DNA from 3 places in the Tepidimicrobium xylanilyticum genome. Region 3 is predicted to be linked to each of the others. Evidence: riboswitches for the same ligand, from Rfam matches in the RefSeq annotation. Region 3 holds a riboswitch; each other region holds the start of a gene.
What was found. A riboswitch is a leader RNA that binds a small molecule or an ion and turns the genes downstream of it on or off. The one in region 3 is predicted to bind cobalamin.

Region 1: linked by a shared signal. The riboswitch ahead of BLV68_RS03580 (energy-coupling factor ABC transporter permease) and the one ahead of BLV68_RS05040 (ATP:cob(I)alamin adenosyltransferase) in region 3 are both predicted to bind cobalamin.
Region 2: linked by a shared signal. The riboswitch ahead of BLV68_RS03535 (ABC transporter substrate-binding protein) and the one ahead of BLV68_RS05040 (ATP:cob(I)alamin adenosyltransferase) in region 3 are both predicted to bind cobalamin.

The regions. Positions count from the first base shown of each region.
Region 1 covers NZ_FNNG01000002.1:278,669-281,952, reverse strand. The annotation lists gene BLV68_RS03590 (FecCD family ABC transporter permease) at 1-67, shown strand, start outside; gene pdxS (pyridoxal 5'-phosphate synthase lyase subunit PdxS) at 196-1,056, opposite strand; cobalamin riboswitch at 1,343-1,518, shown strand; gene BLV68_RS03580 (energy-coupling factor ABC transporter permease) at 1,758-2,489, shown strand; gene BLV68_RS03575 (energy-coupling factor ABC transporter substrate-binding protein) at 2,473-2,766, shown strand; gene cbiQ (cobalt ECF transporter T component CbiQ) at 2,750-3,284, shown strand, end outside.
Region 2 covers NZ_FNNG01000002.1:271,693-274,976, forward strand. The annotation lists gene BLV68_RS03530 (FecCD family ABC transporter permease) at 1-82, opposite strand, end outside; gene BLV68_RS03535 (ABC transporter substrate-binding protein) at 115-1,311, opposite strand; cobalamin riboswitch at 1,431-1,607, opposite strand; gene cobJ (precorrin-3B C(17)-methyltransferase) at 1,830-2,552, opposite strand; gene cobI (precorrin-2 C(20)-methyltransferase) at 2,653-3,284, opposite strand, start outside.
Region 3 covers NZ_FNNG01000003.1:165,852-169,135, forward strand. The annotation lists gene BLV68_RS05025 (carboxylate--amine ligase) at 1-108, opposite strand, end outside; gene BLV68_RS05030 (hypothetical protein) at 260-763, opposite strand; gene BLV68_RS05035 (DUF4430 domain-containing protein) at 768-1,166, opposite strand; gene BLV68_RS05040 (ATP:cob(I)alamin adenosyltransferase) at 1,184-1,666, opposite strand; cobalamin riboswitch at 1,836-2,008, opposite strand; gene BLV68_RS16255 (transketolase-like TK C-terminal-containing protein) at 2,054-2,194, opposite strand; gene BLV68_RS16260 (transketolase-like TK C-terminal-containing protein) at 2,272-2,373, opposite strand; gene BLV68_RS05050 (Y-family DNA polymerase) at 2,660-3,284, shown strand, end outside.

The DNA of each region.
Region 1 (3,284 bases), on a different contig from region 3:
AATAATAATGTCAGCTTTAGGGGCACCTTTCTTTTTATTTCTATTAAGAAGGAAAGAGAGGGTATAAGTGGATTAGTAAGTAAAAATTAATGGTACAATATTAACGGTACAATATAGTGGAGTTTATAGCATTATGTTTTTCCTATGGGTAGGAGAACTTGTTTAAAACAAGTTCTCCTTCATCTATATTTTAATTTATCTTTTTGCAAACAGGTATTCTTTAGGGATATCGTTAATTTCCAATCCTATCATAGCTTCCCCTAGGTTTTTTGAAACTTCAGCTAATATTTTTGGATTATTATAATTTTGGACAGCTTTAACAATGGCTTTTGCTCTTTTTTCTGGATTTTGAGATTTAAAAATACCTGAACCGACGAAAATACCATCACAACCTAATTGCATCATTAAGGCAGCATCTGCTGGAGTAGCGATTCCACCTGCTGCAAAATTTAACACTGGTAATTTACCATTTTCAGCAACATATACCACCAGGTCATAAGGAGCACCTATTTTTTTAGCAAAGCTCATAAGCTCTTCTCTAGGCATATTTTCTAACTGTCTTATTTGTGACATCATTGTTCTCATATGTTTTACTGCTTCAACTATATTTCCAGTACCAGCTTCTCCTTTTGTTCTTATCATTGATGCACCTTCACCTATGCGTCTTAGTGCTTCTCCTAAATTTCTTGCCCCACAAACAAAAGGTGTATTGAAAGCTTTTTTATTTATGTGGTAATTATTGTCTGCTGGTGTTAAGACTTCACTTTCGTCTATGTAATCCACACCTAAAGATTCGAGAATTTGTGCTTCAACAAAATGACCAATTCTGACTTTTGCCATTACTGGAATGGATACAGCTTCTAATATATCTTCTATTAACTTAGGGTCTGACATTCTAGCAACTCCGCCATCTTTTCTAATATCTGAAGGAACTCTTTCTAATGCCATAACAGCAACTGCACCGCTACTTTCAGCAATTTTAGCTTGCTCGACATTCACAACATCCATTATAACACCACCTGCAAGCTTTTCATTTATTGATTTTAGTTTAACCATAAAGCATCCCCCTTTTCATAAATACAGTTTTTGGTGTATCTATATAATATCAAAAGTGTATATATAATGTCAACGTATCAATATAGTGTATGCATACAATATATTGAAGCATAAACATGAAAATAATTTATTGACAATACAACTAAATTATTATATTATTTGTGTTGAAGCGAGAATGGGCAAAAATCTCCATAATAAACTTAAAAAGCATTAAAGAAATTTACCCGAAAAACGACAAAGAAAAATACCTTAATATGGGTGAAGTAATAAAATAAAAAACGAAAACTAAATATTACAAACGCTAGGTTCTATTAGATTAAAAGGGAAACTGGTGAAAATCCAGTACAGCCCCCGCTACTGTAATTGGGACGAAATCAACATATGCCACTGAGATTATCTCGGGAAGGCGTTGATAGTAGGATGACCAAAAGTCAGGAGACCTGCCTAGTCGTTTTTAAGTAACCTTCGGTGGGAAGGGAAAACTTATACTTTTAAATATGGTTATGTTTTATGTTTTGTATTTTATGTTTTTGATTATGATCATATTTAAATTATACTATCAAATAGTCCCTAACCAAGAAGGTTAGGGACTATTTATTTTTAGCCTATCAAAATTATAAGTTTTCTTATTTTTTAACATTACTTTTTTAATAAATTTGGGAGGTAATTTGACCTAAAAACAAAAAAGAGAGGTGAGTTTTATGAAAAACAGTACAAAGTTGTTCCTATCTATTCTACTACTTATGTTTTTAAGTCCAGGTATTGGGCAAGCTATGCATATTATGGAAGGTTTTCTCCCTGTTAAATGGTCAGTTATTTGGATGATTGCATCTTTGCCGTTTATTGTTATAGGTTTTAAAAAGATACACCGAATATTTAAGGGGGATGCAAATCAAAAAGTACTTATAGGATTAGCAGGAGGTTTTGTATTTGTACTATCTGCATTAAAGATACCTTCCGTAACAGGGAGTTGTTCTCATCCAACAGGAGTAGGTTTAGGGGCCATATTGTTTGGACCTACCACAATGACGGTAGTAGGATTGATAGTTTTATTGTTTCAATCATTATTATTGGCTCATGGAGGGCTAACGACTTTAGGTGCTAATACTTTTTCCATGGCAATAGTTGGTCCTATAATATCTTATAGTGTTTTTAAACTATTAAAAAACAAAAATGGGAATACGACTTTTCCCGTATTTCTAGCAGCATTTTTAGGAGACTTAATGACTTATGTGGTAACTGCAATCCAACTATCTTTAGCATTTCCTGATTCCATAACAGGCTTTGTTGGATCTTTAGGAAAGTTTTTATCTGTATTTGCTGTTACTCAAATTCCTCTAGCAATAGTAGAAGGAATAATAACTGCTATAGTCTATAATTTATTAGCTGAATATGGTAAGGAAGGGGAGATTCATATTGAAACTATTGAATAAAACAAATCTTTTACTTATACTATTAGCTATTGTTATGGTTATAACTCCTTTGTTTATAAAAAAAGATGCAGAATTTGAAGGAGCCGATGGTCAAGCAGAAGGAGTTATAACAGAGATAAATCCAGATTATGAACCTTGGTTTGATGCCATATGGGAACCACCAAGCAGTGAAATAGAGAGTTTGTTGTTTTCCTTACAGGTGGCCATTGGTGCGGGAGCTATTGGATATATATTTGGAATGATGAAGGAGAAACGAAAAATTGCTGTTAATAGATAAGTATGCATATACTAATAGATTGGCAAACTTTAACCCTATGACAAAGTTTATCTTTGTCATAGGGACCTTGTTGATTGCCACAATTTTAGACAATTTATATATTAATTTATTTTTATTTATGCTTATGGTCTTTTTAACCATATTTGCTGCTAAAATTCCATGGAATAAATATTGCAAGTTAATGGTCATACCTACTATTTTTTTAATAATTAGCATTGTAACTTTATTATTGAGCTTTTCTGAGGAAAATAGGTTTATTTGGAGTATTAAAATATGGGGCAAATACCTAGGGACCAATTACGAATCTTTAAAGGGATCTATAAAAGTTGGAATAAGGGTTTTAGCTGCAATTAGTTCCACACTTTTTTTAGGACTTACAACTCCATTAAACGACATAATAAGGGTGCTTAAAAAGCTTAAAATCCCAAATACCTTAATAGAACTAGTGCTGCTGATTTATAGGTTTATATTTACTCTTTTAGAAGAATCCAAAGATATAATAATGGCTCAAGAGATGA
Region 2 (3,284 bases), on a different contig from region 3:
ATATCATATTTATTATAATGGAAAATATTAGAAACATTGTTAGAGTAACTAGTATCAATATAGCTCTTTTGTTTTTGTCCATAGTATCTCCTCAATCTGTTCTTTTTATATTTCCTATTCCATTAAGAAAAAGTATTCTGTTTCGGTAATTTGTCCATGGGGAGTGGTAAATATGGTATAAAGATCTTCAATCATATCTGCTACTCGGTCAGCATGTTGGAAATAATGAGGCTTATATCCCCATACCCGTCCTTCTCTCACCGCTTTAATATCCGCAAAGTATTCAGCACTAGATTTTAAATCATCTATACATTGAATGCCACGACCAAGCCTATTGTTATAGAATAATATATCTGCATCTTCAATGCTCTTATACAGTTCTTCAGCATTCATCTTGCTATTCCCATCTTGGTCTGGGTTTAAATCACTTAAAATATATTCTCCACCAGCCAATTCAAGCATCTTCACCTCATAATCTCCTTTATTTCTTACATAGTATATGTCATTAGCTAGGAAAAAGGATGCGAATTTTTCCCTTTGTCCTTCTAAATTTGCTATCTTTTGTTCTATTTCTTCAATCTTTTTAAGCTGGACATCAAAAAATTCTGCTGCTTCTTCCTCTTTGTCAAATAAGGCTCCCATTAATTTTATCCATTCCAGTCTGCCTCTAGGGTCTGATTCCCTTTGGCTACCCCGAGATATCCACTTAATTCCCAATTCATCAAACTTTGCTGCAACCTCATCGGTGCCATGGCCTGTCCCAGTTGTAATCAATACTATGTCGGGTTTTATAGATTGTATAAGTTCGTAGTCTGGAGCACTATTTCTTCCTACATATGTAATCCTTCCTTCTTCCATTCCTTCCTTTACCTCTTGAATATGCCAATCGTCCATCTCAGTAGTAACTAGAGTTATCTTATCTAATAAACCTAAGGGTCTTAATTCGGCAGCAGCAGTCGTTGCAAATACACCTACCGATTCTATAGGCAATTGAATAACATTTATATCGGCTTTCAAATCAGGAACTTCCTTGCCTTCAGGAATCAATAAAGTCTTTCTACCATTCCATTCGGTTATTATTTTGTAACCACCTTCGTAATAATCCACCGAAAAGGATTTTGCATATTTTAGTTCCATTTCACCAATATGGACTAATCCAGTATCCTCATCTACATTCCTCTTTATAGCTTCTTCAACATCTTCTTGAGAACTTATAACCTCATCTTTCTCCTGGCTTTTACAGCCTGTTAGCATTAATAGCAATACCAATGTTACTAAAATTACCCTGATAAAAATGTTTCTTCTAACCATATCCACCTCTCCTTTACCTTTTGTAAATATACATTAACTCACCAATATATAAGCCCTACCTTCGAAAGGTAGGGGAATTTTAAGCACAAAAATAAGCCTAGCCTTCCCTCCGAAGGTTGGTTAGCTATAAACATTAGGCAGGTCTCCTGACTTTTGGTCATCCTACTTTCAACGCCTTCCCGAGACAGTCTCAGTGGCATAAGTTGATTTCGTCCCAATTACAGTAGCGGGGGCTGTACTGGATTTTCACCAGTTTCCCTTTTAATCCATAAGGAACCTAATATTTACAATATTGAACTTTCCAATCTTGATTCTATCATAGTCCAAATTTTGATGCAACAATTCTCAACAGACTTCCAGCATAAGGGAATTTGCTTTTTGATTTATATCATTACTATATTTTACATAGGGCTTTTAACTTAAGAAAACATCTTTCCAGTAACAATTGGAATAATAACAATTTAATTTTTGCTCAATCTATAAATTTAATAAATTCACCAATGCCCCTATTATCCAAATTATCCTATATGATACCCTCTTGGAGTTATCATTTTATTACCTTTCACATATGTATTGCTATTTCCTATTATTAATATACTTAACATATCCACTTTTTCATAAGGAATGCTCTGTAAAGTAGTTAATATTATTTCTGTATTAGCACGACCAGAATTTCTAACTATTCCAACAGGAGTATCTTTTTCTTTATATTTTAACATTATTCTCACTGCTTTTTCTAAATGATTTCTCCTGCTATTGCTTCTAGGATTATATATTGTTATTACAAAATCCCCTTCTGAAGCTTTCTCAATCCTTTTTTCAATAGCCTCCCAAGGAGTCAGTAAATCACTAAGGCTAATAGAAGCAAAATCATGCATAATAGGTGAACCCAGTTCGCTGGCTGCAGAAAAAGCTGCTGTAACCCCTGGAACTATCTCTACCTCTATTTCTTCTTTTAATTCCAATATGGGTCCAGCCATACCATAAAGCCCAGCATCTCCAGTTGAAATTATGGCAGTATTATGTCCTTCTTTTGCTTTTCTTATTGCCAATTTACATCTATCTATCTCTCCCTTCATTCCTGTAGAATAAATTTGCTTTCCTTCAATTAAATCCCCTAGATACCCTATGTAAGGGGTATATCCAATAATAATATCACATTTTTTTATAGTTTCTATGGCCTTTAAGGTCATATGCTCTCTGCCTCCTGGCCCTATACCAATTACATACAACTTAGACATATCTTACCTCCTTTGATGCTAGGCTTTCAGTATATTTGAGTATATTGGCCTTTTTAGTAATTACCGAAAATGGATACACATTTGGCTGATCTCAATAAATCTAATCATTGTCTTTCTTCCTTCCTAGGATAAGGGACATATAATCTTTATCATTTATTATTTCTTCTTTGTCAGTAAGTACATGTTCATCTTCTAGGCTTACCCTTTTTACATACGTATAATTAAAGCCCTTTCCATCCAATGACTCTAATATTGCTTCTTTATCCCTTAATGTCTTTAATATACATAATGTATCTGTATCATCCAATAATTCCTCACAAAATTCATCCATCAATAAAAATTTATCCCCTTTAATTACCAAAGGAATTTTCGTTTGAGCAGCTGCTGCAATAAATGATGGTATTCCCGAGATAATATCTATTTGAATTTCCCTTTTCTCTAATTCGTTCATGAGATATATAAAGGTGCTATATATCATAGGATCTCCTATGGTTAAATAGACTCCACATTTGCCTTCTGGAATTAAATCATGGATTGTGTCAGCTACATCAGTATAATCTTGCTTTGTAACCTTCCCCATTGGAAAATTCAGTAATATGACCTTTTTATCTTGCACATATTCCTTAACAGTATCTAAAGCCATATTTTTTCCCTTATTATGCGGAGCAAAGATTATATCAGCTTCTCTAATCCTTTTTACTGCTTTTATGGTCAGTAATTCCTTATCACCTG
Region 3 (3,284 bases):
TTTTGAATAGTCTATAGCAACAGTAGGTATTCCATGAACACCTAGACAGCGCATAATACTCAATCCTATATAATAATTAGCTCCAAGAACAACAGCTTTAGTTTTCATTATTCCACCTCAATATTCTATCCACTTTTCTATTAATATAAACCATTACATTGTTTAAAATATTGTAGCATATAAATGGAATTATTTCCAAATAGTTAATTATTAAAAACATAAAATTTTTATGGAAAAAAGCTAAGGTATTGCCTTAGCTTTAAGTTCTATAATATGTCTTCTTTAACCTATTTAATATATCTAATATAGGTTTAAGAAGAACTAGGACTATAATAAAATTTGAAGTTCCATGGATTAAGTCAAACAATAAACCTCTAACCCAATAAGCCCATCCATAAGCTGCACCATAGAAAAAGGATTCTACTACGGAAAAGAAAATTCCAAAAGTGTAGCCAAATATGGCTCCTATGATTGCATAACCATATTCAGATTTTACCCTCCTTTTCAATAGTTCCGTTATTATAATAAGGATGGGCCAAATTATATAATAGACAAGGAGCCAAGTAGCAAACCCATATATGAATATTTCAGTAGTTGTAAAAACTACTGATATTAGCAATACCTTTTTATAACCGAACACAATGGTATATGCAATAAATAATAGGGTAACAATTTCTATATTGGGTATGAAACTTAAGACCAATTTCCCTGCTGTAATAGTTGCACTTAAAATTCCTATAAGAGCTATATCTCTAATCTTCATGGCATTAATAGTTTTTCAATTCAAAGGTATAAGTATCTCCATCGGTTAGAGGTATTTCTCCCGGCCCCGTTGTCGCATCCTTTCCGTTAATATAAATATGGAAGTATTCTTGATTGTTGGGGTCAGCTACATATCCTAACATTCCTGTTACCATGGTACCAAAATCGTATTTTTCAAATGTTACCCCTAGTTCTTCTTCCTTTTCCTCTAATAGTTCTAATAGAAAATTATGGTCTGTATTATATTCAAATGTTTTGTCTACATCTTCATTTTTATTAATAACATGTATTGTAACTAATTTTTGACCCTCTACCCCTTTAGGGCTTAAAAATGCCTTATACCCAGCAAATAATAGTACTGTAACTATTAAAACTAATATAATTGCTATTATTTTTTTATTCATAATATTCCTCCTCACTTTTATCTATAACTCTTAGATATAAAAGGCTTATTCTCCATTCTATCTAAAAAGTTTATATAACAACTTAAAACATATAGAAAATTTGCTAATAGATTAGTAAATGAAAACAATATCTTTGGCACCTTCTCCTGTTGTTGATCTATCTTATGAAGTAATCGAACTAATTCTTTAGTTTTATATCTTAACACATTTAAGTGGCAAGAAAGATAGGAACCAACAGGCAGTGTAAAGCCTTCAACGTGAATTTTATCTTTGTAAAAATAATATATTTCATATAACCTGTCCAAATCCTTTTGTTCAACGGCCAATTTACCTCTTAAAGAACCATTAACATGTAGGCTCATCTCTGCTAACCATTCTAGAATATTACATATGTCATCTGGATATGCTCTATCTCTAGCTATAGCTAAAGATAAGCCAAAATAACTACTAATACCATCAGATAATATTTCAAAATCACAAAATAGCCCTTCTTCATCCATAAATGGATAGCAAATTTCACCCAGCTTCTTTATAATTTACACCTCCCTTAGCAAACAAAAAACCTCCCAACTTCAAGCTGAAAGGTTTGCATACTGTATCCATAGATAAGTGTTCAATATACGAAACACCCTCATCTAATCATACAACACCTCCATCCCTCGTGAAGTTGTCGTTGTACTAATATAGGCAGGTCTTCCGGCTCGGCTTGTAATAGTAGTTTGCCTTCCCAGTTTCCCAGTGGCATTGTAAACTACTAAAATACCTTACGGCGGCGGGACCGCACAGGATTTTCACCTGTTTCCCTATTAATGCTTAAAGCAACCTATATTAGGATATTAAGTTTTCATCTAGATTTATAATACTATAATTTTAAATGCTTATCAATATTATTGATTATTCGAATCCAATAATCTTAAAGCTTCTTTTACAATCCTATCTACTGTAAATCCAAATTTCTCGAATAATTTATCCCCTGGTGCAGATGCTCCAAAATCATCTATAGATAAGATTTTCCCATCACTGCCTATATATTATCCGATGCTGCTTTTACGGCCAATCTTTTGGTTACTTCTTTAGGCAGTACCTTTTCCTTATAGTTCTTTCCTTATTCTTCAAATATCTCCCAAGAAGGCATGCTTACCACTTTAGTACCAATTCCCCTATCCTTCAATCTATTAGCAGCTTCATAGCTAATGCCTTCCATCAAGCAGTCGTCTCCTGCAAGTATATAGGTATGGTGGTCTATTATTTCATGGCTTGGCCTATTAAAATGAGCTGCTAAATGGGCTTCTGCCTATAAAACCCTTATGGTATTAATGGTTAATTTATCTATATTAATGCGATCCTCCCCTTTAGTTTAATCCAATCCCATATTATATATATAACCCAAAAATCCTGTTAATAATTGCACCATTCCTCTAATATTTAAAAAATATTAAAATACTATTTACACAAAACATATGTTCTGTTATAATAGGCTTGGAGGGATTTTAATGAAACACAGGATTATATTCCATATAGATGTTAATTCTGCCTACCTTTCTTGGGAAGCAACATATAGATTGCAACATGGAGAAGTCATAGATTTAAGGGATATCCCTTCCATAGTAGGAGGTGATGAATCAAAGAGGCATGGAATAGTACTGGCTAAATCCATTCCTACTAAAAAATACGGCATTTTAACTGGAGAAAGTCTCTACTCAGCAAGACAGAAGTGCCCAAATTTAACCATAGTTCCACCTAACTATGAAATGTATATGAAGGCCAGTAATTCCATGATAGACCTATTAAAAGAGTATTCCCCTTATATTCAAAGGTATTCTATTGATGAGGTATTTATGGATTATTCTTACAATAGAGAAACAAACTTTTTAGATACTGCCTATGAAATAAAGGAAAGAATAAAAAAGGAATTGGGCTTTACAGTAAATATAGGCATAGGCCCCAATAAATTATTGGCTAAGATGGCCTCAGATTTTGAAAAACCCGATAAGGTTCATACTCTTTTCCATTATGAGATAAGAGATAAGATGTGGCCTCTGCCGATAAGTAAACTGTTTATGATAGGCCCTAGGACTAAAAAGAAATTAAACAAAAGAGGTATTTTTACCATAGGAG